Regions from separate parts of the Escherichia sp. XD33 genome, predicted to be linked through region 1. Evidence: predicted binding sites of a transcription regulator. Region 1 holds the regulator's gene; each other region holds the start of a gene.
The links. The regulator LexA, encoded in region 1, represses DNA repair genes until DNA is damaged. The targets are predictions, from matches to a motif close to TNCTGTATGTACATACAGNA.
Positions count from the first base shown of each region.

Region 2: uvrB (excinuclease ABC subunit UvrB) is a predicted target of LexA. The motif match lies at 2,379-2,398, and genes of this name have one in related genera.
Region 3: rmuC (DNA recombination protein RmuC) is a predicted target of LexA. The motif match lies at 6,826-6,845, and genes of this name have one in related genera.

Region 1 is NZ_JAENDM010000018.1:83,146-93,506, reverse strand. Features, by position in the region: gene plsB (glycerol-3-phosphate 1-O-acyltransferase PlsB) at 1-684, opposite strand, end outside; gene dgkA (diacylglycerol kinase) at 855-1,223, shown strand; gene lexA (transcriptional repressor LexA) at 1,333-1,941, shown strand; gene dinF (MATE family efflux transporter DinF) at 2,014-3,339, shown strand; gene K0778_RS12845 (CsbD family protein) at 3,455-3,664, shown strand; gene zur (zinc uptake transcriptional repressor Zur) at 3,706-4,221, opposite strand; partial or broken gene K0778_RS12835 (DUF2713 domain-containing protein) at 4,539-5,524, shown strand; gene dusA (tRNA dihydrouridine(20/20a) synthase DusA) at 5,887-6,924, shown strand; gene pspG (envelope stress response protein PspG) at 7,058-7,300, shown strand; gene K0778_RS12820 (quinone oxidoreductase) at 7,466-8,449, opposite strand; gene dnaB (replicative DNA helicase) at 8,532-9,947, shown strand; gene alr (alanine racemase) at 10,000-10,361, shown strand, end outside.
Region 2 is NZ_JAENDM010000003.1:130,298-140,658, reverse strand. Features, by position in the region: gene bioF (8-amino-7-oxononanoate synthase) at 1-482, shown strand, start outside; gene bioC (malonyl-ACP O-methyltransferase BioC) at 469-1,224, shown strand; gene bioD (dethiobiotin synthase) at 1,217-1,894, shown strand; gene uvrB (excinuclease ABC subunit UvrB) at 2,473-4,494, shown strand; partial or broken gene K0778_RS28530 (hypothetical protein) at 4,531-4,628, opposite strand; gene yvcK (uridine diphosphate-N-acetylglucosamine-binding protein YvcK) at 4,686-5,594, opposite strand; molybdenum cofactor riboswitch at 5,859-6,003, shown strand; gene moaA (GTP 3',8-cyclase MoaA) at 5,991-6,980, shown strand; gene moaB (molybdenum cofactor biosynthesis protein B) at 7,002-7,514, shown strand; gene moaC (cyclic pyranopterin monophosphate synthase MoaC) at 7,517-8,002, shown strand; gene moaD (molybdopterin synthase sulfur carrier subunit) at 7,995-8,240, shown strand; gene moaE (molybdopterin synthase catalytic subunit MoaE) at 8,242-8,694, shown strand; gene K0778_RS03495 (Bax inhibitor-1/YccA family protein) at 8,831-9,535, shown strand; gene K0778_RS03490 (Bax inhibitor-1/YccA family protein) at 9,740-10,361, shown strand, end outside.
Region 3 is NZ_JAENDM010000015.1:11,078-21,438, forward strand. Features, by position in the region: gene tatD (3'-5' ssDNA/RNA exonuclease TatD) at 1-561, opposite strand, end outside; gene tatC (Sec-independent protein translocase subunit TatC) at 603-1,379, opposite strand; gene tatB (Sec-independent protein translocase protein TatB) at 1,382-1,897, opposite strand; gene tatA (Sec-independent protein translocase subunit TatA) at 1,901-2,170, opposite strand; gene ubiB (ubiquinone biosynthesis regulatory protein kinase UbiB) at 2,249-3,889, opposite strand; gene ubiJ (ubiquinone biosynthesis protein UbiJ) at 3,886-4,491, opposite strand; gene ubiE (bifunctional demethylmenaquinone methyltransferase/2-methoxy-6-polyprenyl-1,4-benzoquinol methylase UbiE) at 4,505-5,260, opposite strand; gene rmuC (DNA recombination protein RmuC) at 5,355-6,782, opposite strand; gene K0778_RS11040 (IclR family transcriptional regulator) at 6,999-7,766, shown strand; gene K0778_RS11045 (2-dehydro-3-deoxygalactonokinase) at 7,790-8,794, shown strand; gene K0778_RS11050 (2-dehydro-3-deoxy-6-phosphogalactonate aldolase) at 8,784-9,413, shown strand; gene K0778_RS11055 (tripartite tricarboxylate transporter substrate binding protein) at 9,438-10,361, shown strand, end outside.

The DNA of each region.
Region 1 (10,361 bases):
TTTCGCAATAGCGCGGGAGGCGAGCAGCTTATTAAACAGATCCTGACGAGCAGGCAGACGTGGGCCTACGGCAGCCAGACGTTGACGGGCAAAGTGCATACGCGCCACGCGCGCCAGTTTCTGCGCGATAGTTTTATCCGTGCCGTGTTCATCCGCCATACGGCGCAGCGAAACTGACGGCGAGAAACGCACAAAACTGTCGCGACCGAGCCACAGTACAGCGAAAAATTTCTGTACGCCGTTAAGCATACGCAGCGGCGGGTTCACTTCGCCTTTTTCACGCCCTGGCGCGCGACCAAACATCACCGATACTGGCACCATCTGCACATCCAGATTTGGGTTGCTACGGTGCAAATCGAGATAGTCGTGGAACAGCTTAATAGACTCTTCTTTCGGCGTGTAATAGGTGAATACACGCGGCCCGCCGTGAATGAACACATAGCGCGGCAGTAGCGTGCCGTCGATTTCCAGCGGCTCTAACGGGTCAGGCAGGTCATGTGCCAGACACTGGGCGCGCAACGTCAGCAAATCTGCTTTCGAGTTGTACGGTAAAACGTACATAATTGGACGAGAGGTATCCAGCCCCAGTTCCGGGGCAGGATCTGCCGGAATAGACTTGCTTTTTACCAGGATGCTTAATGGTAAATTCAGTAATTTGTAGTAAATTCGTGGCCAGCCGGACATAAACGATGTAAAGCCTCTGGTTAATAATGCAAATGCGCGGCAAGGATAGCAGAAAGTCATGGGAAATTCTGTGGTATCCGCTCATGTTTCGCGCGGCGTTACGCAAACCCGAATCATCGGATTTAACGGTACACTGATATTGACGCTCATAATGTAAAAAGGTTCTTTCAATGGCCAATAATACCACTGGATTCACCCGAATTATCAAAGCTGCTGGCTATTCCTGGAAAGGTTTACGCGCTGCATGGATCAACGAAGCGGCATTCCGTCAGGAAGGCGTAGCGGTATTGTTGGCGGTGGTCATCGCCTGCTGGCTGGATGTGGACGCAATTACCCGCGTGCTGCTTATCAGCTCCGTGATGCTGGTGATGATTGTGGAAATCCTCAATAGCGCCATCGAAGCAGTGGTTGACCGAATTGGCTCTGAATACCATGAGCTTTCCGGACGCGCTAAAGATATGGGATCCGCCGCGGTGCTGATTGCGATTATCGTCGCCGTGATAACCTGGTGCATCCTGTTATGGTCGCATTTTGGATAACCCTTCCAGATTTCGATAAATCTCTGGTTTATTGTGCAGTTTATGGTTCCAAAATCGCCTTTTGCTGTATATACTCACAGCATAACTGTATATACACCCAGGGGGCGGAATGAAAGCGTTAACGGCCAGGCAACAAGAGGTGTTTGATCTCATCCGTGATCACATCAGCCAGACAGGTATGCCGCCGACGCGTGCGGAAATCGCGCAGCGTTTGGGGTTCCGTTCCCCAAACGCGGCTGAAGAACATCTGAAGGCGCTGGCACGCAAAGGCGTTATTGAAATTGTTTCCGGCGCATCACGCGGGATTCGTCTGTTGCAGGAAGAGGAAGAAGGGTTGCCGCTGGTAGGTCGTGTGGCTGCCGGTGAACCGCTTCTGGCGCAACAGCATATTGAAGGTCATTATCAGGTCGATCCTTCCTTGTTCAAGCCGAATGCTGATTTCCTGCTGCGCGTCAGCGGGATGTCGATGAAAGATATCGGCATTATGGATGGTGACTTGCTGGCAGTGCATAAAACTCAGGATGTACGTAACGGTCAGGTCGTTGTCGCACGTATTGATGACGAAGTTACCGTTAAGCGCCTGAAAAAACAGGGCAATAAAGTCGAACTGTTGCCAGAAAATAGCGAGTTTAAACCAATTGTCGTTGACCTTCGTCAGCAGAGCTTCACCATTGAAGGGCTGGCGGTTGGGGTTATTCGCAACGGCGACTGGCTGTAACATATCTCTGAGACCGCGATGCCGCCAGGCGTCGCGGTTTGTTTTTCATCTCTCTTCATCAGGCTTGTCTGCATGGCATTCCTCACTTCATCTGATAAAGCACTCTGGCATCTCGCCTTACCCATGATTTTCTCCAATATCACCGTTCCGTTGCTGGGACTGGTCGATACGGCGGTAATTGGTCATCTTGATAGCCCGGTTTATTTGGGCGGCGTGGCGGTTGGTGCAACGGCGACCAGCTTTCTCTTTATGCTGTTGCTGTTTTTACGCATGAGCACCACCGGGCTGACTGCGCAGGCTTATGGTGCCAAAAATCCTCAGGCATTAGCCCGTGCGCTGGTGCAACCGTTGCTGTTGGCGTTGGGGGCTGGGGCGTTAATTGCGCTGCTGCGTACACCGATTATCGATCTGGCTCTGCATATTGTTGGCGGTAGTGAAGCAGTCCTGGAACAGGCGCGGCGCTTTCTTGAAATCCGCTGGTTAAGCGCACCGGCGTCGCTGGCGAATCTGGTATTACTCGGTTGGTTACTCGGCGTGCAATATGCCCGTGCGCCAGTAATTTTGTTAGTGGTCGGCAATATCCTCAACATTGTGCTGGATGTCTGGCTAGTGATGGGGCTGCATATGAACGTGCAGGGCGCGGCGCTGGCGACGGTTATTGCGGAATATGCAACATTGCTGATTGGTCTGCTAATGGTGCGTAAAATCCTCAAACTACGCGGAATTTCCGGCGAAATGCTGAAAACTGCCTGGCGAGGAAACTTCCGTCGCTTGCTGGCGCTTAACCGCGATATCATGCTGCGTTCGCTGTTGTTGCAACTCTGTTTCGGCGCGATCACCGTACTTGGTGCGCGACTGGGGAGTGACATTATCGCTGTTAACGCGGTTCTGATGACGCTACTCACCTTTACCGCCTATGCGCTTGATGGTTTTGCCTACGCGGTTGAAGCGCACTCCGGTCAGGCATACGGTGCGCGCGACGGTAGCCAGTTGCTGGATGTATGGCGGGCAGCGTGCCGCCAGTCGGGGATTGTAGCGTTACTGTTTTCGGTGGTTTATTTGCTGGCAGGGGAACACATCATTGCGTTGCTGACGTCGTTAACCCAGATTCAGCAGCTGGCTGACCGCTATCTTATCTGGCAGGTGATTTTGCCGTTGGTTGGCGTCTGGTGTTATCTGCTGGACGGCATGTTTATAGGCGCAACGCGTGCCGCCGAAATGCGTAACAGTATGGCGGTGGCCGCCGCAGGTTTTGCGCTGACGCTCCTTACGCTGCCGTGGCTGGGTAATCATGGTTTGTGGCTGGCATTAACCGTCTTTCTGGCGTTGCGCGGGCTTTCTCTGGCGGCTATCTGGCGGCGTCACTGGCGTAACGGTACCTGGTTTGCCGCAACGTGACGGTTAAAAATTCTGAATAAATTATCCTAAGCCAAATTGCTGACTACACTTAATCTCACGTTCAGAAGAAAAGTGAACGTACTCTCATTCACAACCTAACGATGAGGTCTTGATTATGAATAAAGATGAAGCCGGCGGTAACTGGAAACAGTTTAAAGGTAAAGTGAAAGAGCAATGGGGCAAACTGACCGATGATGATATGACGATCATTGAAGGTAAACGTGATCAACTGGTCGGTAAAATCCAGGAACGTTATGGTTATCAGAAAGATCAGGCAGAAAAAGAGGTCGTGGATTGGGAAACCCGCAATGAATATCGCTGGTAATTAATCCCTCCTGCCCGACGTGTACAAGGATGTACGCCCTCTTAACGCGGTTTCTTTTTCACCTGCACAGAGTGATCATGCTGGCACTGTTCAGGATGACGACACGCTTCCACTTCCACGCATGCCGCACAGAGCCCATGTGCTTCAATCACATTATGCCGCAGGGCAAAACCCATTTTTGCCGCCAGCGTATGCATGATGTCTTCCACGCCTTCAGCACACTCTTCTTTCACCGCGCCGCAGCGATCGCAAATAAACATGGCTGACGTATGGGTGGGCTGGTCGAACAGATGACAGAGCACATAACTGTTGGTGGATTCCACCTTATGCACAAAACCTTGCTCAAGCAGAAAATCCAGCGCGCGATAAACCGTTGGCGGCTTGGCTTGCGGTTCAGCTTCGCGCAGTAAATCAAGCAGATCATAAGCGCTGATAGCGCCATCCTGCAGACTCATCAGGCGCAACACTTCCAGGCGCTGTGGGGTCAGGCGCACATTACGCTGCGCGCAGATTTTTTCAGCCTGCGCTAATAATTCCTGCGTTGTGGTCTTTTCCATCGGGCACCTCAAAGTGGGGGTTAAGAATGTCCTTACTTTACCATGTTCCAGGAAAAACACCGAGAACCCTTATTGTTGCCGTAATGTTGATTTTCTGTTTTGTAGGTAAGGTGTTGTGTTGCCTTGTCGTACCATTATCAACACGATAATAATTAATAATTCATTTTTAAATAAATTGCTTCAAGTTAACTCGCTATTTATTTAACTGGGTTTAAACGCATACCTGTAGTTCAGAAATTATGAGCGATTTTTGATAGTGACCAGATGGCAAAAGAATTATAAGGAGGACACGGTACGACAAAAAAGGTAGATGAATCATGTTGAAGATAATACCCGGTGCAACTAGATACTTTAATAAAACACTCAATTCAAATCAATTCGATAATGAAGATGCAATCAAAGATAAATTAGATAATAGAGGTTCAATCAAAGGTAAATTAAATAATATATATGGTAAATCTATTGATTATGCAGCGCTGCGTCATCGGGATATAATTATTGCAAAAATAGATTTGTTTATTCAACGAATCACGCATAATTTATGGCATGCACGTAAAAAAATGTGTTTTTAATTGAGCAAATAAATGATCTCAAAATGTGGGTCAATAAGTATATTGACGATTGCACTGATGAGGATTTAAACGATCGTGACTTTATTGCATCAGTTGTTGACCGGGCTATTTTTCATTTCGCGATTAATAGTATATGTAATCTTGGGGATAATAAAGATGCAATGCCCATTGAACAATGTACTTTTGATGTAGAAACTAAGAATGACCTTCCCTCCACGGTTCAGCTATTTTATGAGGAATCTAAGGATAATGAACCTTTAGCGAATATACATTTTCAAGCAATAGGTTCTGGTTTTTTAACGTTTGTTAATGCCTGCCAGGAACATGATGACAACAGCTTAAAATTATTTGCTTCGCTGTTAATTTCACTTTCATATTCTAGTGCCTACGCAGATTTATCAGAAACAGTGTATATTAATGAAAATAATGAGAGCTACCTGAAAGCTCAGTTTGAAAAATTATCTCAACGTGATATGAAGAAGTACCTGGGAGAGATGAAGCGTCTGGCTGATGGGGGAGAAATGAATTTTGATGGCTATCTGGATAAGATGTCACATCTGGTGAATGAAGGAACGCTCGATCCTGATATTTTAAGCAAAATGCGAGATGCTGCACCACAATTAATTAGCTTCGCGAAGTCGTTTGACCCAACCTCAAAGGAAGAGATTAAAATACTTACAGACACTTCTAAATTAATTTATGATTTGTTCGGGGTTAAATCGGAGAAATAATATGTGAAGTTCTTCGATAGTATAGAAGGCATTATATAAAAGGACCCAATATTTATTGGGTTCTTTTTTCTCTATCAATGCTATTAGCAGGGAGATATATCACCAGAGTTTAATGTGTGATTTTTTATTTATCGTCGAACCTGGATTATTTATCATTGGCCTTAACAAAGTTAACGGCTAATAAGATTATTTCCATCACTTCGTGAGAGCTTCATGCCTTGAGAGGATCTCAATTTTCTTTTGCAATGAGACAGGCGCTTCCTGTTGTTATGGTATAGTACCCCGCTATTGAGCCTCCTGAACAGTGATGCTGAATAACATAACCCCATGATATATCGATAAAATAATCTCTACATTTGAAAATGCACGGTAATTCTGAAATGCAAAAAATCAACCAAACCAGCGCAATGCCTGAAAAAACTGACGTTCACTGGAGTGGTCGGTTTAGCGTTGCACCAATGCTCGACTGGACGGACAGACATTGCCGCTATTTCTTGCGTCTGCTTTCCCGCAATACGTTGCTGTATACTGAAATGGTAACTACAGGGGCGATTATTCACGGTAAAGGTGATTACCTGGCGTATAGTGAAGAAGAACATCCGGTAGCGTTGCAACTCGGCGGTAGTGATCCGGCGGCGCTGGCGCAGTGTGCGAAGCTGGCAGAAGCGCGTGGATATGATGAGATCAACCTGAATGTCGGCTGCCCGTCTGACCGGGTGCAGAACGGCATGTTTGGTGCGTGTCTGATGGGTAATGCGCAGCTGGTTGCCGACTGCGTGAAAGCGATGCGCGATGTGGTGTCGATTCCGGTGACGGTGAAAACGCGTATTGGCATCGACGACCAGGACAGCTATGAATTTCTCTGCGATTTCATCAACACCGTTTCCGGCAAAGGCGAGTGTGAGATGTTCATCATCCATGCACGTAAAGCCTGGCTTTCGGGGTTAAGTCCGAAAGAAAACCGTGAGATCCCGCCGCTCGATTATCCGCGTGTGTATCAACTGAAGCGTGACTTTCCGCATCTGACAATGTCGATTAACGGTGGTATCAAGTCGCTGGAAGAGGCCAAAGCACACCTGCAACATATGGATGGCGTGATGGTCGGGCGCGAGGCGTATCAGAATCCGGGTATTCTGGCGGCGGTAGACCGGGAGATCTTTGGTTCCTCGGATATCGATGCCGATCCGGTGGCGGTAGTGCGCGCCATGTATCCGTACATTGAGCGTGAACTCAGCCAGGGGACGTATCTCGGTCATATTACCCGGCATATGTTGGGCTTGTTCCAGGGTATTCCTGGCGCGCGGCAGTGGCGGCGTTATTTAAGTGAAAATGCCCATAAAGCGGGTGCAGACATTAATGTGCTGGAACACGCGCTCAAACTGGTGGCGGATAAGCGTTAACTTTTCACCAAAAAATAGTCAAATTCACCACGCTCTGCGCACCGTCGCGGGGCGTTTTGCTGTTAAATCAATAGATTATTTTTGGCATGATTCTTGTAATGCCAGCAAGAGATTTCATATTTGGGAGTGCATCATGCTGGAACTACTTTTTGTGATTGGCTTTTTTGTCATGCTGATGGTCACCGGCGTTTCGTTGCTGGGCATTATCGCCGCGCTGGTTGTGGCGACGGCCATTATGTTCCTCGGCGGTATGCTGGCATTGATGATTAAGTTGCTGCCGTGGTTACTACTGGCGATTGCGGTGGTGTGGGTTATTAAGGCGATTAAAGCACCAAAAGTGCCGAAATATCAGCGTTATGACCGCTGGCGTTACTAAGGGATTGTGCGGATGATCACAACCTAAGGTTTTATCCTTAGAACAAAATAGGAATTGATAATCAAATCTGTCACTATTGCGCCTCTAACAGATTCATCGTGCTGTACCCTACATACAGCCGAACTATAAAAAGAAAGGGCTTCCCAGGTGGAAGCCCTATTTCTTTTATGGAATCAACAGGCTGGAACCTTGCGTTGCCCGGCTTTCCAGAATTTCATGCGCACGCTGCGCATCCTTCAGCGGATATTTCTGCTGCTCGGCGACATCGACCTTAATCACACCGCTGGCAATCAAAGAGAACAGTTCATTACTGGCCTCGGTTAATTCCTCCCGCGTGGTGATATAGCCTTGCAGGGAAGGGCGTGTCACATACAACGAGCCTTTCTGATTGAGAATGCCTAAGTTCACACCGGTAACCGCACCTGATGAGTTGCCAAAACTCACCATTAAGCCGCGGCGTTGCAGGCAATCCAGCGACCGTTCCCAGGTGTCTCTGCCCACGGAATCGTACACCACGCGCACTTTCTTACCGCCGGTGATCTCTTTTAACCGCTCGACCAGATTCTCTTCACGATAGTTAATAACCTGCCACGCGCCCGCTTTTAGCGCGCTCTGCGCTTTTTGCGCGGTTCCTACGGTGCCGATAAGTTTCGCGCCCAGGGCTTTTGCCCACTGGCAGGCAATCAAGCCAACGCCGCCAGCTGCTGCGTGGAACAGGAACTGCTCATCGGGTTTAATTTCATAGGTTTTGCGCAGCAGATAATAAACCGTTAAGCCTTTCAGGAAGGATGCCGCAGCTTGCTCAAAAGAAATTGCCGCAGGCAGAATCGCCGCTTTATCCGCAATAATGTTATGCACAGAGCTGTAAGCGCCTAACGCCGACTGCGCATAGACTACACGATCGCCTGCCTTAATATGCTTTACACCACTGCCGACTTTACTCACGATGCCTGCTGCTTCGGTGCCTAATCCGCTGGGTAGCGATGGCGGCGGGTAAAGGCCGCTGCGGATATATGTGTCGATAAAATTGATGCCGATGGCTTTATTTTCGACCTGGATTTCATTCTCCGCCGGATCGGCAGGAGTGAACTCTACGGCTTGAAGTACTTCCGGGCCACCGTGCTTGTGAAATTCAATTCGTGTTGCCATGTGTCCTCCAGAACGTATCGTCAGGGTCTGCTTCATATGGTAAAGTTTCGACCCATTCTTTATCTCGGTAACTCCATTCACTATGGCAGGAAATAAACCCTTCAACAAACAGCAGGCTGAACCCCGCGAACGCGATCCACAAGTTGCCGGGCTGAAAGTGCCTCCGCACTCGATCGAAGCGGAGCAGTCGGTGTTGGGCGGTTTAATGCTAGATAACGAACGCTGGGATGATGTAGCCGAGCGTGTGGTAGCAGACGATTTTTACACCCGCCCACACCGTCATATCTTTACTGAAATGGCGCGTTTGCAGGAAAGCGGTAGCCCTATCGATCTAATTACTCTTGCGGAATCGCTGGAACGCCAGGGGCAACTCGATAGCGTCGGTGGTTTTGCTTATCTGGCAGAGCTGTCAAAAAATACGCCAAGTGCGGCGAACATCAGTGCTTATGCTGACATCGTGCGTGAACGTGCCGTTGTCCGTGAGATGATCTCGGTTGCGAATGAGATTGCTGAAGCCGGTTTTGATCCGCAGGGGCGTACCAGCGAAGATCTGCTGGACCTTGCTGAATCCCGCGTCTTTAAAATTGCCGAAAGTCGTGCAAACAAAGACGAAGGGCCGAAGAACATCGCCGATGTGCTCGACGCAACCGTGGCGCGTATTGAGCAGTTGTTTCAGCAGCCACACGATGGCGTTACCGGAGTAAACACCGGTTATGACGATCTCAACAAAAAAACCGCTGGCTTGCAGCCGTCGGATTTGATCATCGTCGCCGCGCGTCCGTCGATGGGTAAAACAACATTTGCGATGAACCTCGTCGAAAACGCGGCGATGTTGCAGGATAAACCAGTACTTATCTTCTCGCTGGAGATGCCTTCAGAACAGATTATGATGCGTTCTCTGGCGTCGCTGTCGCGCGTTGACCAGACTAAAATCCGTACCGGGCAGCTCGATGATGAAGACTGGGCGCGCATTTCCGGCACCATGGGTATTTTGCTCGAAAAACGCAATATCTATATCGATGACTCCTCCGGCCTGACGCCAACGGAAGTGCGTTCCCGCGCACGCCGTATTGCCCGTGAACACGGCGGCATCGGGCTTATCATGATCGACTACCTGCAACTGATGCGCGTACCGGCGCTTTCCGATAACCGTACGCTGGAAATTGCAGAAATCTCTCGCTCGCTGAAAGCACTGGCGAAAGAACTGAACGTGCCGGTGGTGGCGCTGTCCCAGTTGAACCGTTCTCTGGAACAACGTGCCGACAAACGCCCGGTCAACTCCGACCTGCGTGAATCTGGCTCTATCGAGCAGGATGCGGACTTGATCATGTTTATCTATCGTGATGAGGTGTATCACGAAAACAGTGATTTAAAAGGCATCGCGGAAATTATTATCGGTAAACAACGTAACGGCCCAATCGGGACGGTACGCCTGACCTTTAACGGTCAATGGTCGCGCTTCGACAACTATGCGGGGCCGCAGTACGACGACGAATAATAATTATTTTATGAATTAGGTAATTAAAGCAAACACTTATCAAGGAACACAAATGCAAGCGGCAACTGTTGTGATTAACCGCCGCGCTCTGCGACACAACCTGCAACGTCTTCGTGAACTGGCCCCTGCCAGTAAAATGGTTGCGGTGGTGAAAGCGAACGCTTATGGTCACGGTCTTCTTGAGACCGCGCGAACGCTCCCCGATGCTGACGCCTTTGGCGTAGCCCGTCTCGAAGAAGCTCTGCGACTGCGTGCGGGGGGAATCACCAAACCTGTACTGTTACTCGAAGGCTTTTTTGATGCCAGAGATCTGCCGACGATTTCTGCGCAACATTTTCATACCGCCGTGCATAACGAAGAACAGCTGGCTGCGCTGGAAGAGGCTAGCCTGGACGAGCCGGTTACCGTCTGGAT
Region 2 (10,361 bases), on a different contig from region 1:
TAAAACCAGAATTGCTGGTAGTGACTTTTGGCAAAGGATTTGGCGTCAGCGGGGCAGCGGTGCTTTGCTCCAGTACGGTGGCGGATTATCTGCTGCAATTCGCCCGCCACCTTATCTACAGCACCAGTATGCCGCCCGCTCAGGCGCAGGCATTACGTGCGTCGCTGGCGGTCATTCGCAGTGATGAGGGTGATGCACGGCGCGAAAAACTGGCGGCACTCATTACGCGTTTTCGTGCCGGAGTACAGGATTTGCCGTTTACGCTTGCTGATTCATGCAGCGCCATCCAGCCATTGATTGTCGGTGATAACAGCCGTGCGTTACAACTGGCAGAAAAACTGCGCCAGCAAGGCTGCTGGGTCACGGCGATTCGCCCGCCAACCGTACCCGCTGGTACTGCGCGACTGCGCTTAACGCTAACCGCTGCGCATGAAATGCAGGATATCGACCGTCTGCTGGAGGTGCTGCATGGCAACGGTTAATAAACAAGCCATTGCAGCGGCATTTGGTCGGGCAGCCGCACACTATGAGCAACATGCAGATCTACAGCGCCAGAGTGCTGACGCCTTACTGGCAATGCTTCCACAGCGTAAATACACCCACGTACTGGACGCGGGTTGTGGACCTGGCTGGATGAGCCGCCACTGGCGGGAACGTCACGCGCAGGTGACGGCCTTAGATCTCTCGCCGCCAATGCTTGTTCAGGCACGCCAGAAGGATGCCGCAGACCATTATCTGGCGGGAGATATCGAATCCCTGCCGTTAGCGACTGCGACGTTCGATCTTGCATGGAGCAATCTCGCAGTGCAGTGGTGCGGTAATTTATCCACGGCACTCCGCGAGCTGTATCGGGTGGTGCGCCCCAAAGGCGTGGTCGCGTTTACCACGCTGGTGCAGGGATCGTTACCCGAACTGCATCAGGCGTGGCAGGCGGTGGACGAGCGTCCGCATGCTAATCGCTTTTTACCGCCAGATGAAATCGAACAGTCGCTGAACGGCGTGCATTATCAACATCATATTCAGCCCATCACGCTGTGGTTTGATGATGCGCTCAGTGCCATGCGTTCGCTGAAAGGCATCGGTGCCACGCATCTTCATGAAGGGCGCGACCCGCGAATATTAACGCGTTCGCAGTTGCAGCGATTGCAACTGGCCTGGCCGCAACAGCAGGGGCGATATCCTCTGACGTATCATCTTTTTTTGGGAGTGATTGCTCGTGAGTAAACGTTATTTTGTCACCGGAACGGATACCGAAGTGGGGAAAACTGTCGCCAGTTGTGCACTTTTACAAGCCGCAAAGGCAGCAGGCTACCGGACGGCAGGTTATAAACCGGTCGCCTCTGGCAGCGAAAAGACCCCGGAAGGTTTACGCAATAGCGACGCGCTGGCGTTACAGCGCAACAGCAGCCTGCAGCTGGATTACGCAACAGTAAATCCTTACACCTTCGCAGAACCCACTTCGCCGCACATCATCAGCGCGCAAGAGGGCAGACCGATAGAATCATTGGTAATGAGCGCCGGATTACGCGCGCTTGAACAACAGGCTGACTGGGTGTTAGTGGAAGGTGCTGGCGGCTGGTTTACGCCGCTTTCTGACACTTTCACTTTTGCAGATTGGGTAACACAGGAACAACTGCCGGTGATACTGGTAGTTGGTGTGAAACTCGGCTGTATTAATCACGCGATGTTGACTGCACAGGTAATACAACACGCCGGACTGACTCTGGCGGGTTGGGTGGCGAACGATGTTACGCCTCCGGGAAAACGTCACGCTGAATATATGACCACGCTCACCCGCATGATTCCCGCGCCGCTGCTGGGAGAGATCCCCTGGCTTGCAGAAAATCCAGAAAATGCGGCAACCGGAAAGTACATAAACCTTGCCTTGTTGTAGCCATTCTGTATTTGGTTAAATTGCGAGCGAGATCGCGTCTTCGATTGACTGCAATTTAACCAATTAAATTCTAAAATAATCACGAAAAAAATTTTACTTCCGCCTCATGCGGCGAATGTGGGAATTGCCCAGGCGGCGGGGGATAGGGGCTGGAGACAGTTATCCACTATTCCTGTGGATAACCATGTGTATTAGAGTTAGAAAACACGAGGCAAGCGAGAGAATACGCGGCTTGCACGCGAATTGGCGTTAAAGACGGCTCAAAGAAATATCTTTTATTTTTTAACTGGTTAGATAAATGCAATGGCAGTCACTGAACAGGCATCTCTTGCCATAAAACTGTCATCACTCATCTTGACAAATGTTAAAAAAGCCGTTGCTTTGGGGATAACCCGGTAAGGCCGGAGTTTTATCTCGCCACAGAGTAAATTTTGCTCATGATTGACAGCGGAGTTTACGCTGTATCAGAAATATTATGGTGATGAACTGTTTTTTTATCCAGTATAATTTGTTGGCATAATTAAGTACGACGAGTAAAATTACATACCTGCCCGCCCAACTCCTTCAGGTAGCGACTCATGAGTAAACCGTTCAAACTGAATTCCGCTTTTAAACCTTCTGGCGATCAGCCAGAGGCGATTCGACGTCTCGAAGAGGGGCTGGAAGATGGCCTGGCGCACCAGACGTTACTTGGCGTGACTGGCTCAGGGAAAACCTTCACCATTGCCAATGTCATTGCTGACCTTCAGCGCCCAACCATGGTACTTGCGCCCAACAAAACGCTGGCGGCCCAGCTGTATGGCGAAATGAAAGAGTTCTTCCCGGAAAACGCGGTGGAATATTTCGTTTCCTACTACGACTACTATCAGCCGGAAGCCTATGTACCGAGTTCCGACACTTTCATTGAGAAAGATGCCTCGGTTAACGAACATATTGAGCAGATGCGTTTGTCCGCCACCAAAGCGATGCTGGAGCGGCGTGATGTGGTTGTGGTGGCGTCTGTTTCCGCGATTTATGGTCTGGGCGATCCTGATTTATATCTCAAGATGATGCTCCATCTCACGGTCGGTATGATTATCGATCAGCGCGCGATTCTGCGCCGACTGGCGGAGCTGCAATACGCTCGTAATGATCAAGCATTCCAGCGTGGTACTTTCCGCGTTCGTGGCGAGGTGATAGATATCTTCCCGGCAGAATCGGATGACATTGCACTTCGCGTGGAACTGTTTGACGAGGAAGTGGAACGATTGTCGTTATTTGACCCGCTGACCGGGCAGATTGTTTCCACTATTCCACGTTTTACCATCTACCCGAAAACGCACTACGTCACACCGCGCGAGCGCATCGTACAGGCGATGGAGGAGATCAAAGAAGAGCTGGCCGCCAGACGCAAAGTGCTGTTGGAAAACAACAAACTGCTGGAAGAGCAGCGGCTGACCCAGCGTACCCAGTTTGATCTGGAGATGATGAACGAGCTGGGCTACTGTTCGGGGATTGAAAACTACTCGCGCTTCCTCTCCGGTCGTGGACCGGGTGAGCCACCGCCGACGCTGTTTGATTACCTGCCTGCCGATGGGCTGCTGGTCGTCGATGAATCTCACGTCACCATTCCACAAATTGGCGGCATGTATCGCGGTGACCGGGCGCGTAAAGAGACACTGGTGGAGTACGGCTTCCGCCTGCCATCAGCGCTGGATAACCGTCCGCTTAAGTTTGAAGAGTTCGAAGCATTAGCGCCGCAAACCATCTATGTTTCGGCGACGCCGGGTAATTACGAGCTGGAAAAATCCGGCGGCGATGTGGTGGATCAGGTGGTGCGTCCAACCGGATTGCTTGACCCGATTATCGAAGTGCGGCCGGTGGCGACACAGGTTGATGATCTTCTTTCGGAGATTCGTCAGCGAGCGGCAATTAACGAACGCGTACTGGTCACCACACTGACCAAGCGGATGGCGGAAGATCTTACCGAATATCTCGAAGAACATGGCGAGCGCGTGCGTTATCTTCACTCAGATATCGACACCGTCGAACGTATGGAGATTATCCGCGACTTGCGTCTGGGTGAGTTCGACGTGCTGGTAGGGATCAACTTACTGCGCGAAGGTCTGGATATGCCGGAAGTGTCGCTGGTGGCGATCCTCGACGCTGACAAAGAAGGCTTCCTGCGTTCCGAACGTTCGTTGATCCAGACCATTGGTCGTGCGGCACGTAACGTTAACGGTAAAGCGATTCTCTACGGCGATAAGATCACCCCATCAATGGCGAAAGCGATTGGCGAAACCGAACGTCGCCGTGAGAAACAGCAGAAGTACAACGAGGAACACGGAATTACGCCGCAAGGCTTGAACAAGAAAGTGGTCGATATCCTGGCGCTGGGGCAGAACATTGCCAAAACCAAAGCGAAGGGCAGAGGAAAATCGCGCCCGATTGTTGAGCCGGATAATGTGCCGATGGATATGTCGCCTAAAGCGTTGCAGCAGAAAATCCATGAGCTGGAAGGGTTGATGATGCAACACGCGCAGAATCTGGAGTTCGAAGAAGCGGCGCAAATTCGTGACCAGTTGCATCAGCTGCGTGAGCTGTTTATCGCGGCATCGTAACAGGATAGCGAAGAAGACTGATGACAAACGGAAAACAGCCTGATGCGCTACGCTTATCAGGCCTACATTTTCTCCGCAATATATTGAATTTGCGCGGTTTGTAGGCCGGATAAGGCGTTCACGCCGCATCCGGCATAAACAACGCGCACTTTGTCTTCAATAGGAAGCCGGAATTTTCCTTCGGATTTCCGTTAACCTAAAGCCTGTAACGCCTTTTCCAGCGCGTTATGTAACAACTGGCGGTCATGACGATACGGAATATCGCTGGCCTCCAGTACCTCCTGGATCACAATCCGCTCTTTCACCGCCGAGACATCCACTTTTGGCCCGACGATGACCGCATCAATGACCTTTTTACCAACATACTGCTCCATAATTGCCAGCTTGCTTTCCAGCTTCAAATTAGCCGCAGGTAAACTCAACTCACGCCCCAGATTGCCGATATAAACCATCGGCGCTGGCGTGCGGCGTAATGCCTGGGCGATTTCCTTCAGCAGCAGAATTGGCATCAGGCTGGTATAAAAACTGCCAGGCCCAATAATGATGAGATCCGCTTCATTGATAGCGTGAACCGCCTCACGCGTTGCGGGTACATTAGGCGTTAACAATAACTCTTGAATCGGCGTAGTTAACTGGTCGATATTGACCTCGCCGTAAACTTCATGTCCCTGATCGTCAATCGCCATCAGATCAACAGGATGCTCTGACATTGGAATCAAATGCGTATCCACTTTCAGCAGATTACGAATTAAATTGATGGCTTCCAGAGGCCGCACGCTAAGGTGATCCAGCGCCTTTAACATCAAGTTTCCGAGATTATGACCGGAAAGTTCGCCATTGCCACCAAAACGGTATTCAAACATCGCGGAGGCGACGCTCGGTTCCGTTATCAGCTGGTTGAGGCAGTTGCGCATATCGCCCCAGGCAATGCCGCCTTCTGAACGGCGAATACGCCCCGTCGAGCCACCATTATCGGTGGTGGTGACGATACCCGTTAAACGAGAACCCAAAGACGAAAGTGATGAGAGAACGCGTCCCAGTCCATGCCCTCCGCCGAGAGCAACGACACGATCAAGATCAGCCAGCGTACGATTGCGCATATAGTTTCCTGGAGTCAGATTATCCGCGCTACAGTAGCGCAAATTGCGGGGAAACAGCAATTAACCTGCCAATATTGAGGATACAAACTATTTTCTTCTACCTCTAAAGGACGATGCACGCTATGCCTCCCTGATGATGTATATCAAAGTAAAACCGCCATTTTCCCTTATTCTGTAGCGAAATAGCACGATCATGACGCTATATACATGATTACATAGCGAAAGTGTGGATGGTAAAAATCTCATTTACACGCTAGTATCGGCATAACCACTAAACACTCTAGCCTCTGCACCTGGGTCAACTGATACGGTGCTTTGGCCGTGACAATGCTCGTAAAGATTGCCACCAGGGCGAAGGAAGAAATGACTTCGCCTCCCGTATCTGGAAAGGTGTACATGGCTTCACAACTGACTGATGCATTTGCGCGTAAGTTTTACTACTTGCGCCTGTCGATTACCGATGTGTGTAACTTTCGTTGCACCTACTGCCTGCCGGATGGCTACAAACCGAGCGGCGTCACCAATAAAGGCTTTCTTACCGTCGATGAAATTCGCCGGGTTACGCGCGCCTTCGCCAGTCTGGGCACCGAAAAAGTGCGCCTGACAGGAGGAGAGCCGTCTTTACGCCGCGACTTTACCGATATCATCGCCGCTGTGCGGGAAAACGACGCTATCCGCCAGATTGCGGTCACAACCAATGGTTACCGTCTGGAACGCGATGTGGCGAGCTGGCGCGATGCGGGACTTACTGGCATTAACGTCAGTGTCGACAGTCTGGACGCCCGCCAGTTTCACGCTATTACCGGGCAGGATAAATTCAACCAGGTCATGGCAGGGATTGATGCTGCATTTGAGGCCGGTTTTGAGAAGGTCAAAGTCAATACCGTGCTGATGCGTGATGTTAATCATCACCAGCTCGACACCTTTCTGAACTGGATCCAGCATCGCCCTATCCAGCTGCGTTTCATCGAACTGATGGAAACGGGCGAGGGCAGCGAGCTCTTCCGTAAGCATCACATCTCTGGTCAGGTTCTGCGTGACGAGCTACTGCGTCGCGGCTGGATCCACCAATTACGTCAACGCAGCGACGGTCCCGCGCAAGTCTTTTGCCATCCAGATTACGCCGGAGAGATTGGCCTTATCATGCCGTATGAAAAAGACTTCTGCGCCACTTGCAACCGCCTGCGCGTTTCCTCCATTGGTAAACTCCATCTCTGCCTGTTTGGTGAAGGCGGCGTTAACCTGCGCGATCTGCTGGAAGACGATACCCAGCAACAGGCGCTGGAAGCGCGTATTTCAGCGGCGCTGCGGGAGAAGAAACAGACCCATTTCCTGCATCAAAACAACACCGGTATTACGCAAAACTTATCGTACATTGGCGGCTAAAACGTCAAAAGGAGAGATCAGATGAGTCAGGTAAGCACTGAATTTATCCCGACCCGTATTGCTATTCTTACGGTTTCTAATCGTCGCGGTGAAGAAGACGATACCTCCGGTCACTATCTGCGCGATTCGGCGCAAGAAGCGGGCCATCACGTTGTCGATAAAGCCATTGTGAAAGAAAACCGCTACGCTATTCGCGCTCAGGTATCTGCGTGGATCGCCAGCGACGATGTACAAGTGGTATTGATTACGGGTGGTACTGGCCTGACGGAAGGTGATCAGGCTCCCGAAGCATTGCTGCCGTTGTTCGACCGTGAAGTTGAAGGTTTTGGTGAAGTGTTCCGGATGTTGTCGTTTGAAGAGATTGGCACTTCCACGTTGCAATCTCGTGCGGTAGCGGGCGTCGCCAACAAAACGCTGATTTTCGCCATGCCGGGTTCGACCAAAGCGTGCCGTACCGCATGGGAAAATATCATCGCGCCGCAGCTGGATGCCCGTACGCGTCCGTGTAATTTCCATCCACATTTGAAGAAATAAGTATGTCGCAACTGACCCATATCAACGCCGCTGGCGAAGCGCACATGGTGGATGTCTCCGCCAAAGCGGAAACCGTGCGTGAAGCGCGGGCGGAAGCCTTTGTCACCATGCGCAGCGAGACGCTGGCGATGATTATTGATGGTCGCCACCACAAAGGCGACGTATTTGCCACTGCGCGTATTGCCGGTATTCAGGCGGCAAAACGCACCTGGGATCTGATCCCGCTCTGTCATCCGCTGATGCTCAGCAAAGTTGAAGTCAATTTACAGGCCGAGCCGGAGCACAATCGGGTGCGTATAGAAACCTTATGCCGCCTGACCGGGAAAACCGGTGTCGAAATGGAAGCATTAACCGCGGCCTCCGTGGCGGCGCTGACCATTTATGACATGTGCAAAGCGGTGCAAAAAGATATGGTGATTGGTCCGGTGCGTTTGCTGGCGAAGAGCGGCGGCAAGTCGGGTGACTTTAAGGTGGAAGCGGATGATTAAAGTTCTTTTTTTCGCCCAGGTGCGCGAGTTGGTGGGAACAGATGCAACCGAAGTGGCTGCGGATTTCCCAACTGTTGAAGCGTTACGCCAGCACATGGCTGCGCAGAGCGATCGCTGGGCGCTGGCGCTGGAAGATGGCAAATTACTGGCTGCCGTCAACCAGACGCTGGTGAGTTTTGACCATCCGCTGACTGACGGCGACGAAGTAGCTTTCTTCCCGCCGGTAACCGGAGGTTAAGATGGCAGAAACCAAAATTGTTGTTGGTCCGCAGCCGTTCAGCGTAGGAGAAGAGTACCCGTGGCTGGCGGAGCGTGACGAAGACGGTGCGGTAGTCACCTTTACTGGTAAGGTGCGCAACCATAACCTGGGCGACAGCGTCAACGCATTAACCCTCGAACACTATCCGGGGATGACTGAAAAAGCACTGGCAGAAATTGTTGATGAAGCGCGTAACCGCTGGCCGCTGGGGCGCGTCACTGTGATTCACCGCATCGGGGAATTATGGCCGGGCGATGAAATCGTTTTTGTCGGTGTCACCAGTGCGCATCGCAGCAGTGCGTTTGAAGCCGGGCAGTTTATTATGGATTATCTCAAAACCCGCGCACCGTTCTGGAAGCGCGAAGCCACGCCGGAAGGCGACCGCTGGGTTGAAGCTCGGGAGAGCGATCAGCAGGCGGCAAAACGCTGGTAGTTTTTTGTTAGCCGGATAAGGCACCGCTGCGTCCGGCAATTTCACCGCTCAGTACATACGTTTACGCTGCGTCGATGCACAGCCTCATCATTTTGCAGTATCCTTAAGATATTCCTTATATCTTCAGGAGATCGTCATGGACAGATTCCCACGTTCTGATTCAATCGTACAACCCCGGGCTGGCTTGCAAACTTATATGGCTCAAGTCTATGGCTGGATGACCGTTGGCTTGTTGCTGACCGCATTTGTTGCCTGGTATGCGGCTAATTCCGCGGCCGTGATGGAGCTGTTGTTCACTAACCGTGTCTTTTTAATCGGTCTGATCATCGCGCAATTAGCATTGGTTATTGTGTTATCAGCGATGATTCAAAAGCTGAGCGCAGGTGTAACGACGATGCTCTTTATGCTTTATTCGGCGCTGACGGGTCTTACGCTTTCCAGTATATTCATTGTCTATACCGCTGCTTCTATCGCCAGTACTTTCGTCGTTACTGCCGGGATGTTCGGCGCAATGAGCCTGTACGGTTACACCACGAAGCGCGATTTAAGTGGCTTTGGCAATATGCTGTTTATGGCGTTAATCGGCATTGTGCTGGCATCGCTGGTCAACTTCTGGTTGAAAAGCGAAGCATTGATGTGGGCAGTTACCTACATCGGCGTGATTGTCTTTGTCGGATTGACGGCGTATGACACGCAGAAACTGAAAAATATGGGTGAGCAGATTGATACCCGCGACACGTCGAACCTGCGCAAATATTCCATTCTTGGCGCGTTAACCTTGTATCTGGACTTCATCAACCTGTTCCTGATGTTGTTGCGGATCTTCGGCAACCGCCGTTAATTCTTTTTCACCATCACTATCCCGGCCATGTGTCGGGATTTTTTTCTTACTAAAAACGACACTTAACAAGTACCAGGTATAAAATATGCCTTATGGACGAGCGGAAGCGTTTTCTGTATCCATAAATGCAAAAGTATTTTGTATGCGTGGTTTTAAATTTATTGATGGTGAATATTAATATTTTTTCTAAGGATAACTAAAAGAATGGAATCATACTCGCAAAACAGCAATAAATTAGATTTTCAGCACGAGGCCAGGATATTAAACGGTATATGGCTCATTACCGCTTTAGGTTTGGTGGCAACCGCAGGACTAGCCTGGGGAGCTAAGTATCTCGAAATTACGGCAACCAAATATGATTCACCACCAATGTATGTCGCCATAGGGTTATTATTACTTTGTATGTATGGCTTAAGTAAGGATATCAACAAGATAAATGCCGCCATCGCGGGCGTAATATATCTGTTTTTACTCTCTTTGGTGGCGATTGTCGTTGCAAGTTTAGTTCCTGTATATGCCATTATCATCGTGTTCAGCACTGCGGGCGCGATGTTTTTAATCAGTATGCTGGCCGGTTTATTATTTAATGTTGATCCTGGTTCTCACCGTTTTATCATTATGATGACGTTGACAGGGTTGGCCCTGGTAATCATCGTGAATGCGGCATTAATGAGTGAACGGCCCATTTGGGTAATAAGTTGCTTAATGATTGTGTTATGGTCAGGCATTATCTCGCATGGACGAAATAAGCTCCTTGAATTGGCGGGGAAATGCCATAGTGAAGAGTTGTGGAGTCCGGTTCGTTGCGCTTTTACAGGTGCATTAA
Region 3 (10,361 bases), on a different contig from region 1:
CCGCAGCTCCAGTCCGCGTCGTTCATCGCAAACCCAACCGGTAATGCCGATATAAATTCCATGCGCCACGCACGCCTGCATCTCTTCGCGTGTGCCGGTAAAGCAATGAAGAACCGCACCAGGCAGTTTATCCAGCCACGGCTCCAGCAATGTCATAAACCGCTCGTGGGCATCGCGACAGTGCATAAATACCGGCATGTTTAAATCTGCGGCAATGCGTAGCTGGGCAACAAAAGCGCGTTCCTGCTCTTCCGGCGTCGAAAAGTTGCGGTTAAAGTCGAGACCACATTCACCAATCGCCACCACTTCTGGCTGCGCGGCCAGCTCAATAATCGCTTCTTCAGTCGCAGCTTGCCACTGGCTGCTGTCGTGAGGATGTACGCCCGCCGTTGACCAACAGGACGAATACTGACGCGCCAGCTTTTGCGCCTGCTGGCTTTCACGCAGGTTAGTGCCGGTGATGAGTAGCCCATTAACTCCCGCGTCAAAAGCGCGCGCTACAACATCATCACGGTCTTTCGCAAATTGCGAACTGGTCAAATTAACGCCGATATCAAACATCCTGTACTCCATATGACAACCGCCCTGACGGGCGGTTGAATTTATTCTTCAGTTTTTTCGCTTTCTGCTTCAGCGTCGTTTTCCTCTTCCCGATTTCGCCCTTTACCAACGTAAAAGCGTGAGAAGAAGACACCGATTTCAAACAGACAGTACATCGGGATCGCCAACAGCGTTTGCGAGAAGACATCCGGCGGCGTCAGCAACATCCCGACAACGAATGCACCAACCAGCACATACGGGCGTTTTTTGCGTAAGTCTTCTGGCGAGGTAATCCCCATCCAGCACAGCAGCACAATTGCCACCGGCACTTCAAAGGAGACACCAAACGCCATAAACAGCGCCATAACGAAGCTTAAATAGCTGGCGATGTCGGTGGATACCTGCACCCCTTCCGGCGCGGTATTGGCAAGGAAGCCAAATGCCAGCGGAAAGACCACAAAGTAGGCGAACGCCATGCCGATATAAAACAGCAGAGAGCTGGAAACCAGCAGCGGCACCACCAGGCGACGTTCATGCTTATACAGCGCTGGGGCGATAAATGCCCACACCTGATAGAGAATCACCGGCGCTGACAGAATCAGCGACACCATAAAGGTCAGCTTGATCGGCGTAAAGAACGGCGAGGCCACGTCGGTGGCGATCATCGTTGAACCTTGCGGCAACTGCTTGATCAATGGCGCGGATACCAGGTGATAGATGTCATTGGCGAAATAGACCAGACACAGGAATATCACGATCACCGCGATAATGCAGTTCAGCAGACGCTTACGCAGCTCAATCAGATGCGTGATAAGCGGTTGAGTATCTTCTACAGACATGTTTACGGTTTATCACTCGACGAAGGGGAAGGTGCAGCGGTTTTCGGTTCAGCGTCCGCAGCAGGTTTTACCACCGGCTCTGGCGTGGTTTCTGGCTTCTGTTCCGGCGAACTGGCCTGCGTTTGTGCAGCGGCAGGCGTTACGCCCTCATGCGCAGCTTCATTATCTTTCACCACCGGGTTATGGATGGTGTGCGCTTCATCGCTCGCCTTTTCAGGATCGTTTGCAACGTAGGAACGCTTCATCGACTCCGCGGCCTGGCGTAGTTCATCCATCGACGCTTTCAGTTCGGGTGTCAGGTTAGTGAGGCTCGCCTTTTCAACCTTTTTCAGACTGTCCTGAAACTCCTGGAGTTTTAACTCCTGGGTCAGTTCGTTCTGCACCGTTGTCGCCAGTGAACGCAACGCGCGAATCCAGCCCGCTACCGTTTTTACCGCCACAGGCAGTCGTTGCGGCCCCAGAACGACGAGGCCGATGATGAACACCAATAGCAGTTCGCTAAAACCGATATCAAACACGGATTACACCTGCTCTTTATCGTGGCGCTTCGCGTCTTCTGTTTTAGCCTGTTCCTGATTCGTATCCGCCTGCTTATCGGCGATAGTTTTCGCAGTAAAATCAGCATCCTGACTGGTTTTATCCTGCTTTGGTTCATCATCGCTCATTGCTTTTTTAAAACCTTTGATCGACGCACCAAGATCGGAACCGATGGAGCCGAGCTTTTTGGTGCCAAAAAGCAGTACAACGATGACGGCAATAATCAATAACTGCCAAATACTGATACCACCCATACATGTTCCTCTGTGGTAGATGATGATTAAACAAAGCCGCATTATACGTTACACGGCCCGCCTTGAGCGATGAAAAAATCAGCGTGTTTTGCGCCAACCGACAAACCAGGCGATCAGACCACCTGCCATTAACCAGCCGGGCATCAGCCCCCATTCAGGTCGGCTGACCAACAAGAATGTGCCACTTAATACTAACGTAGCGCCAATTCCGAGAAAATAACGCGATTGTCCCTGACGTACATGATTTGACTGAAGCTCGCGGGCAATCTTATCAACACTGTGCTGTAAATACTTGCCCTGGCGCAAACTGTCGTAAACCAATTCAGGCAGTTCTGGCATTTTTTCGACCCAGAACGGCGCTTTTTCTTTAAATGCTCTCACCAGCGCAGGAATACCGACCTGATCTTTAATCCACGACTCCAGGAAAGGCTTCGCTGTTTTCCATAAATCGAGCTGCGGATAAAGCTGGCGTCCTACCCCTTCGACATAGAGCAGGGTTTTCTGGAGTAACACCAGTTGCGGCTGCACTTCCATATTGAAGCGACGCGCCGTATTAAACAGATTTAACAGTACATGTCCAAACGAAATTTCGGCCAGCGGTTTCTCAAAGATAGGTTCACAGACCGTACGAATGGCAAATTCGAACTCTTCAACGTTGGTATCTGGTGGCACCCAGCCTGAATCGACGTGTAGCTCTGCCACTTTGCGATAGTCGCGATTAAAGAAGGCGATAAAGTTTTCTGCCAGATAGCGTTTATCTTCTTTGTTTAGCGAGCCAACAATCCCGCAATCAATGCCGATATATTTCGGGTTTTCCGGGTGTTCATAGCTTACGAAGATGTTGCCAGGGTGCATATCGGCATGGAAAAAGCTGTCACGGAAAACCTGAGTGAAGAACACCTGCACGCCGCGTTCCGCCAGCAATTTCATGTTAGTGCCGTTTTTCTCCAGCGCCGCAACATCAGACACCGGAATGCCGTAAATGCGCTCCATCACCATCATCCCTTCACTACAATAGTCAGGGTAAACTTCCGGGATGTAGAGCATCGGGCTGTCTTCAAAATTGCGCCGAAGCTGAATGGCATTGGCAGATTCCCGCAGCAAATTCAGTTCATCAATCAAGGTCTTTTCGTACTCGCGCACCACTTCGGTTGGGCGCAGACGGCGACCATCCGGCAGCAAACGCGGCACCCAGCGAGCCAGACGGTAGATAAGTTTCAGATCCGCTTTAATGACCGGCAAAATATCCGGGCGGATGACTTTAATCACCACCTCTTTACCATTCGATTTCAATCGCGCGGTATGAACCTGGGCGATAGAAGCAGAAGCCAGCGGCTTGATTTCAAAATCGTCAAACCACGCTTCTACCGGCAAGCCGCCCATTGCAGCTTCAATCTGCTGCTTCGCCAGCTTGCCATCAAACGGAGCAACTTTGTCCTGCAATAACGCCAGCTGATCGGCAATATGCGGTGGAAAAAGATCGCGGCGGGTTGATAACATTTGCCCGAACTTGATCCAAACCGGCCCCAGTTCTTGCAGGGCCAGTCGTAGTCGCTCACCTAAAAGTTTGTCTTTATGCCGATTTGGCATCCAGAATAATGAGTATCGCCATAGCCGTAGCGGCAGGGTGATACGCATTTTGGGGATCAGTTCATCAAGTCCGTAGCTTAAAAAAGTGCGAATGATGAAATATAGGCGCCGTACTTCACCTGGCGTCATTTAGCCTCCAGTTTTTCCAGCCGTTTGGTCAGGGCATCAACAGCACGCTCGACGGCAGCCGTCTCTTCCGCAAACCAGGCCACTTCAAGCGGACCGGGTGCCATACGCCACTCTTCAGTAATGGCTTCCGCCACATAACGTTGCTGGCGCTTAATGCCGTGATGCAGGAACTTTGCGCCTCCGCGCATGGCTTTGCTGATTCCTTCAGCGGCGATATCACCGGTATAAGGGGCCAGCAGTTCCGCAGGGTCGAACTCTGCCAGATCTGCCAGCGCAACGAAGTTTTGCACCACCTGAATATCGCCCTGCACTTCCAGCTCACCACTGCGAATCAGTGCGGTAAGCTGCTGGCGATCGCGAAGTTTCGGCAACACACTGGCGTAGGCGATAACGGTGCAGTCAGCATCGCCTGCCCATTCGCCCAGTACATCAACCTGGCGTTCGCTGAACACCAGAATCAATGACGTCGAAAAGCCTTTTACCTCCACGCGCAATACTTTACCCAGCAGACGCGAGCGGGCCGTTTTCAGCGCGGGTGAGCGATACAGGAAGGTGTTGAGCAGACTTTCAATTCCTGCCGTCACTAAAGGTTTAAAAGGCATTTCCGGTCTCCTGTCAGAACTTATAACCACGATGCAGCGCCACAACCCCTGCCGTCAGATTGTAGTAGTCGACACTTTCGAATCCGGCATCCTGCATCATGGCTTTCAGGGTATCCTGATCGGGATGCATACGGATGGATTCTGCCAGATAACGGTAGCTGTCGGCGTCGTTCGCGACCAGTGAGCCAATACGCGGCAGCACATGGAAGGAGTATGCATCATAGGCTTTGCTCAGCGGCTCGATAATTGGCTTCGAGAACTCAAGCACCAGCAGGCGGCCGCCGGGTTTCAGCACGCGATACATTGAACGCAGTGCTTTATCTTTGTCGGTGACGTTACGCAGACCAAACGAAATGGTGATGCAATCAAAGGTGTTATCCGGGAACGGCAGCGCCTCAGCGTTCGCCTGAACATACTCAACGTTGCCAATCACACCGATATTACGCAGCTTCTCGCGGCCCATTTTGAGCATGGATTCATTGATATCAGCAAGGACCACTTTGCCAGTTTCTCCGACCAGGCGGGAGAATTTCGCTGTCAGGTCGCCGGTGCCACCAGCCAGATCCAGCACGGTCTGCCCACGGCGTACGCCGCTGCAATCAATCGTGAATCGCTTCCACAAACGATGAATACCGAATGACATCAAATCATTCATGACATCGTATTTTGATGCCACGGAATGGAAAACGTGGGCGACCATATCCGCTTTTTGTTCCTTCGCGACGGTCTGAAAACCAAAGTGCGTCGTTTCTTGTGACTTATCCACCATCTCAATGCCTGCTCATCAAAAAATTGTTCCAGAAGTGTAACAGATTGGGCGTCGATGCCCTAGATTTCTACCCGGCTTAACTACCCCCAATGGGCTAGCGCGACTGCTGATTATATTCATCATCGCGTTGATAAGCTTCATCATTCGGCTGCTCCGGAACCGACCGCAGTCGATACTCTTCATCCTGGCTCACCGCCTGTTCAGCCAAATCCGGATTAATCTCGCGTTTAATTTCTACCCCTAAACCGCGAAACGCTTCTGCCTGCGCCAGCACATTTCCGCGACCTGAAGAGAGTTTTTTCATTGCCTGGCGGTAGTTATCCTGCGCTTTGTCGAGACTTTGACCAATCGCGGACATGTCATCGATGAACAAACGCATCTTGTCGTACAGCTTGCTGGCACGATCGGCGATTTGCTGGGCGTTGCGGCTTTGATGCTCATAACGCCACAGGTTGGCGATAGTGCGCAACGCCACCAGCAGCGTAGTCGGGCTAACCAGCATGATATTGTTTTTCAACGCTTCGGTGATCAGCTCCGGCTGGCGGTCAAGCGCCAGTAAAAAAGCGGGTTCAACGGGAATAAACATCAGCACGTAATCCAGGGTTCGCAGCCCCGGCAGCTGTTGATAATCTTTGCGTCCCAGCAAACGGATATGGTTACGCACCGACGCGATATGTTCCTGTAGCGCGCTTTCGCGGGTGTAGTCATCTTCGGCGTTGAAATAGCGTTCATAGGCGACCAGCGTCATTTTGGCGTCGATCACCACATCTTTTCCCTGCGGCAACCGCACGATGACATCCGGCTGCATCCGCGAGCGGGCGTCATTTTCGATGCTGACCTGGGTTTCATATTCATACCCTTCACGCAGACCGGAAGCCTCCAGCACCCGCGTCAATACTACCTCGCCCCAGTTGCCCTGGGTTTTATTGTCGCCTTTCAGCGCGCGCGTCAGGTTGATCGCTTCCTGGGCCATTTGCGCGTTGAGCTGCTGGAGGTTGCGAATTTCGTGGGTCAGGGTATGGCGTTCTTGTGCTTCTTTACCAAAGCTGTCCTGAACCTGACGGCGGAAACCGTCCAGTTGTTCACGTAGCGGCGACAACAGGCTGTTCAGACTCTGACGGTTTTGCTCATCAACCCGGCGATTGCTGTGCTCAAAAATACGGTTGGCGAGGTTTTCAAACTGCTCACTGAGGCGCTGCTCGCTGTTAATCATCTGGCGAACTTTATCGTCAGCATGTTGCTGTGCGGCTTCCATCCGCGTGGTTACTTCACGCAGATCGGCCTCCAGCGAGGTGTTAATACTTTGCAGGCTGCGCACTTCGTTATTGAGTAACTCGCACTCAGCGCGCCAGTGCTCGCTTTGGGTAATTTGTTGTTTTGCCGCGCTTAACTCCGCGACCATCTCTTCACGTTCAGCGAATTGCTCGGCTTTTTGCTGTGCATGTTGATAACTGGCAAACAGCCAGCCAATTGCCACACCCACCAATGCAATAACTGCGTAAACCATGATTGAGAAATCCACAACGCCTCCTGACGCAACAACTTACCCGCACAAAATAGAATTGTGCTGTACAAACGTCCAGTTTGAAAGAAGTTTCCTGCGAGGCGCTACGCAAAACGATCGTTAATTTTCATTATTTTATCCCACAATATGAGATGGAGTTTATATTGTGGGATATATCACCTTTTCCCCACGTCATTATGTGGAACACTTCAGCAATATCATCAGGAGAAACGTATGGCAGAAACCTCTTCAACCACCGCAGGCGCACAAACGTTATTACGTGGACTGGCGGTTCTTAATGCTGTTTATAACGGCTGCCATGACCTAAAAAGTATCGGCGAGTTCACCGGCACGACCCGGAGCACAACCCATCGTTTAGTCACCGTTCTGGTGGAACAACGCTACCTGCGCCATGTCCCAACGCAGGGCTACCAACTGGGTGCCAAACTGATCGAATTCGGTGCCAGAGCACTGGAAAGCACCTCGCTGTACGAAATTGCCCAGCCCGTTTTGCAACGCCTTGCCCGTTACACCCTGGACACCGTGCATCTGGGGATCGTTGAAGGCGACGAAGTGCTGTATCTGGAGAAGATCAACAGTCAGCGCGGGCTGGAAATGCGCTCACGCCCAGGCCATCGCATGCCACTGGCAATCACCGGCATCGGCAAGGCATTGATCCTCAACCGAACAGAAGAAGAGTGGCGCACGCTGTTTAAGACCTGTGGTGATGAAACAAAACTGGGCGCATTTATTCAGAACATGCGTCGTTATGCCGCCAGTGGTTTTGCTTTTGATCTGGAAGAGAACGAGCCGACTATCCGTTGCGTTGCAGCGCCGGTTTACAACGCCCGGGATGAAATTGTGGCGGCTATTTCTGTCGCCAGTACCACCACGTATATGTCGCTGGCGCGTCTGGAAGAACTGGCACCTTACGTCAAATCCTGTGCAGAAGAGATATCCGCTGAACTGGGCTGGGGTAAGCACGTCCGCAAAGATAAATAAACCATGATTAAAGGAAACGACTAATGCCGGGAGCACCCTCATTTATTGCCCTGGACTGGGGAACGTCATCGCTTCGGGCATGGCGTTTTGGCGAATCACCAAATCCACAAGAAAAACGTGAATTCCCCTGGGGGATCATGAAATTACCCTCCCAGGCAGCAACACGTGAGGACGCTTTCCACGATACGTTTTTACGTGTCTGCGGCGACTGGCTGGCACAAACCCCATGCCCGGTACTGGCTTGCGGCATGCTCGGCAGTGCGCAAGGGTGGCAACCAGCAGCTTATTTACCTTGCCCGGTCACTCTCGAGGGTCTGGCGAAGCAGTTGACGCCTGTTATCCACCAGCAGCAGACAATGCTGCACATCATTCCTGGCGTGATTAAAGAAGGTGAAATGCCCGAAGTGATGCGTGGCGAAGAGACACAAATCTTCGGTGCTATCTCGATGGAACCGGCCCTGCAAAACGCGATCCATCAGGGTATGCCAGTGCTGATAGGCTTACCCGGCACACATGCGAAATGGGCAGTAGTTGAAAACAACACCATTACCGATTTCCGAACCTTTATGACGGGCGAGTTATTTGATGTTTTATCCCGCCATTCGATTCTCGGTGCCACCATGCATCCTGGAGATGAACCGCACTGGGATGCCTTCACCCACGGGCTGACAGCAGCACAAGAGCATCATCAGACCGGATTATTATCGACGCTGTTTTCGACCCGTTCGCGCCTGCTGACCAGTAATCTTACGTCGTCCTCGCAGGGGGATTACCTTTCCGGATTACTGATAGGCCATGAATTATGTGGTCTGGCATCCAGTTTGCTACGTGATTTACCCGCCACAACACCGATCGCCTTAATCGGTAGCGCAAATCTGAACAGCCGCTATTCACAAGCATTCAACCACGTTTTTCCCGACAGACAGATACACGCCATTCCCAATGCCACTGAACAGGGATTATGGCGAATCGCCCACGCTGCCGGGTTACTGTCCACCAACGCCAGGGAATGTACCCATGCCATTTAATACGCTTTTGCAAAAAACCGGTTTAGTCGCCATTTTACGCGGTGTGAAACCGGATGAGATTGTCGCCATCGGTGAAAAACTGTACGCCGCCGGATTCCGCCTGATTGAGATTCCTATGAACTCGCCGGAGGCGTTGCAAAGTATCAGTTTACTGCGCGACGCCCTGCCTAAGGACTGCCTGGTCGGAGCCGGAACTGTGCTTTCGGTAGAGCAGGTGGTTGCGGTTAAAGAGGCTGGGGGCCAGATTATCGTGATGCCGCATTGCGATACTGCGGTGATCCGTCGCGCCCGTGCGCTGGGTATGTATTGTGCGCCTGGCGTCGCCACGCCCACCGAAGCCTTTGCTGCCATTGAACATGGTGCTAATGCCATCAAGCTGTTCCCGGCTGAACAAATTACGCCAGAAGTTACCAAAGCCTGGTGTGCGGTTATTCCACAATCCGTTCCGATGTTACCGGTTGGCGGTATCACACCGGAAACCATGGCGCGTTATCTGAGCCACGGCGCAAACGGCTTTGGCCTCGGTTCTGCGCTATATCACCCCGGCATGACGCCAGAGCAAGTCTATGAAAATGCAGTACTGTTTATGAACGCATGGAACAATTTAAATAGCAACTAACTGATAAATAAGGATATAAAAGCAATGACAAAACATCTTACCTTACCGAAAAAAATGGCTGCAATGGTACTTCTTGCAGGCGCTGCCCTCAGCATTGCGCCTGTACAGGCAGCCTCCTACCCAACCAAACAGATCGAGTTAGTCGTTCCCTACGCTGCCGGAGGCGGTACGGATCTGGTTGCCCGTGCCTTTGCTGATGCCGCCAAAAACCATTTACCCGTCAGCATCGGGGTTATCAATAAACCTGGCGGAGGCGGTGCTATCGGCCTGAGTGAAATCGCCGCTGCCCGCCCTGGCGGTTACAAAATTGGTTTAGGCACGGTTGAACTGACCACCCTTCCCAGCCTCGGAATGGTGCGTTTTAAAACCAGCGATTTTAAACCCATTGCCCGTCTAAACGCGGATCCGGCTGCTATCACCGTCCGTTCTGATGCGCCGTGGAATAGCTATGAAGAATTTATGACTTACGCCAAAGCGAATCCCGGAAAAGTACGCATTGGTAACTCAGGCACCGGAGCTATCTGGCATCTGGCGGCAGCTGCACTGGAAGACAAAACGGGTGCGAAGTTTTCTCATGTCCCGTATGACGGCGCAGCCCCTGCCATTACAGGCCTGTTAGGCGGGCATATTGAAGCGGTTTCCGTAAGCCCAGGTGAAGTTATCAATCATGTGAAAGGCGGCAAGCTGAAGACACTGGTAGTGATGGCGGATGAGCGAATGGAAACCATGCCTGACGTCCCGACGTTAAAAGAGAAAGGCGTTGATCTCTCCATCGGCACCTGGCGCGGCCTGATTGTGTCGCAAAAAACGCCGCAGGATGTGGTGGATGTTCTGGCAAAGGCAGCAAAAGAGACGGCTGAAGAGCCTGCATTCCAGGATGCACTGCAAAAGTTGAATCTCAACTATGCATGGCTTGACGCTGCCAGCTTCCAGACCCAAATCAGCGAA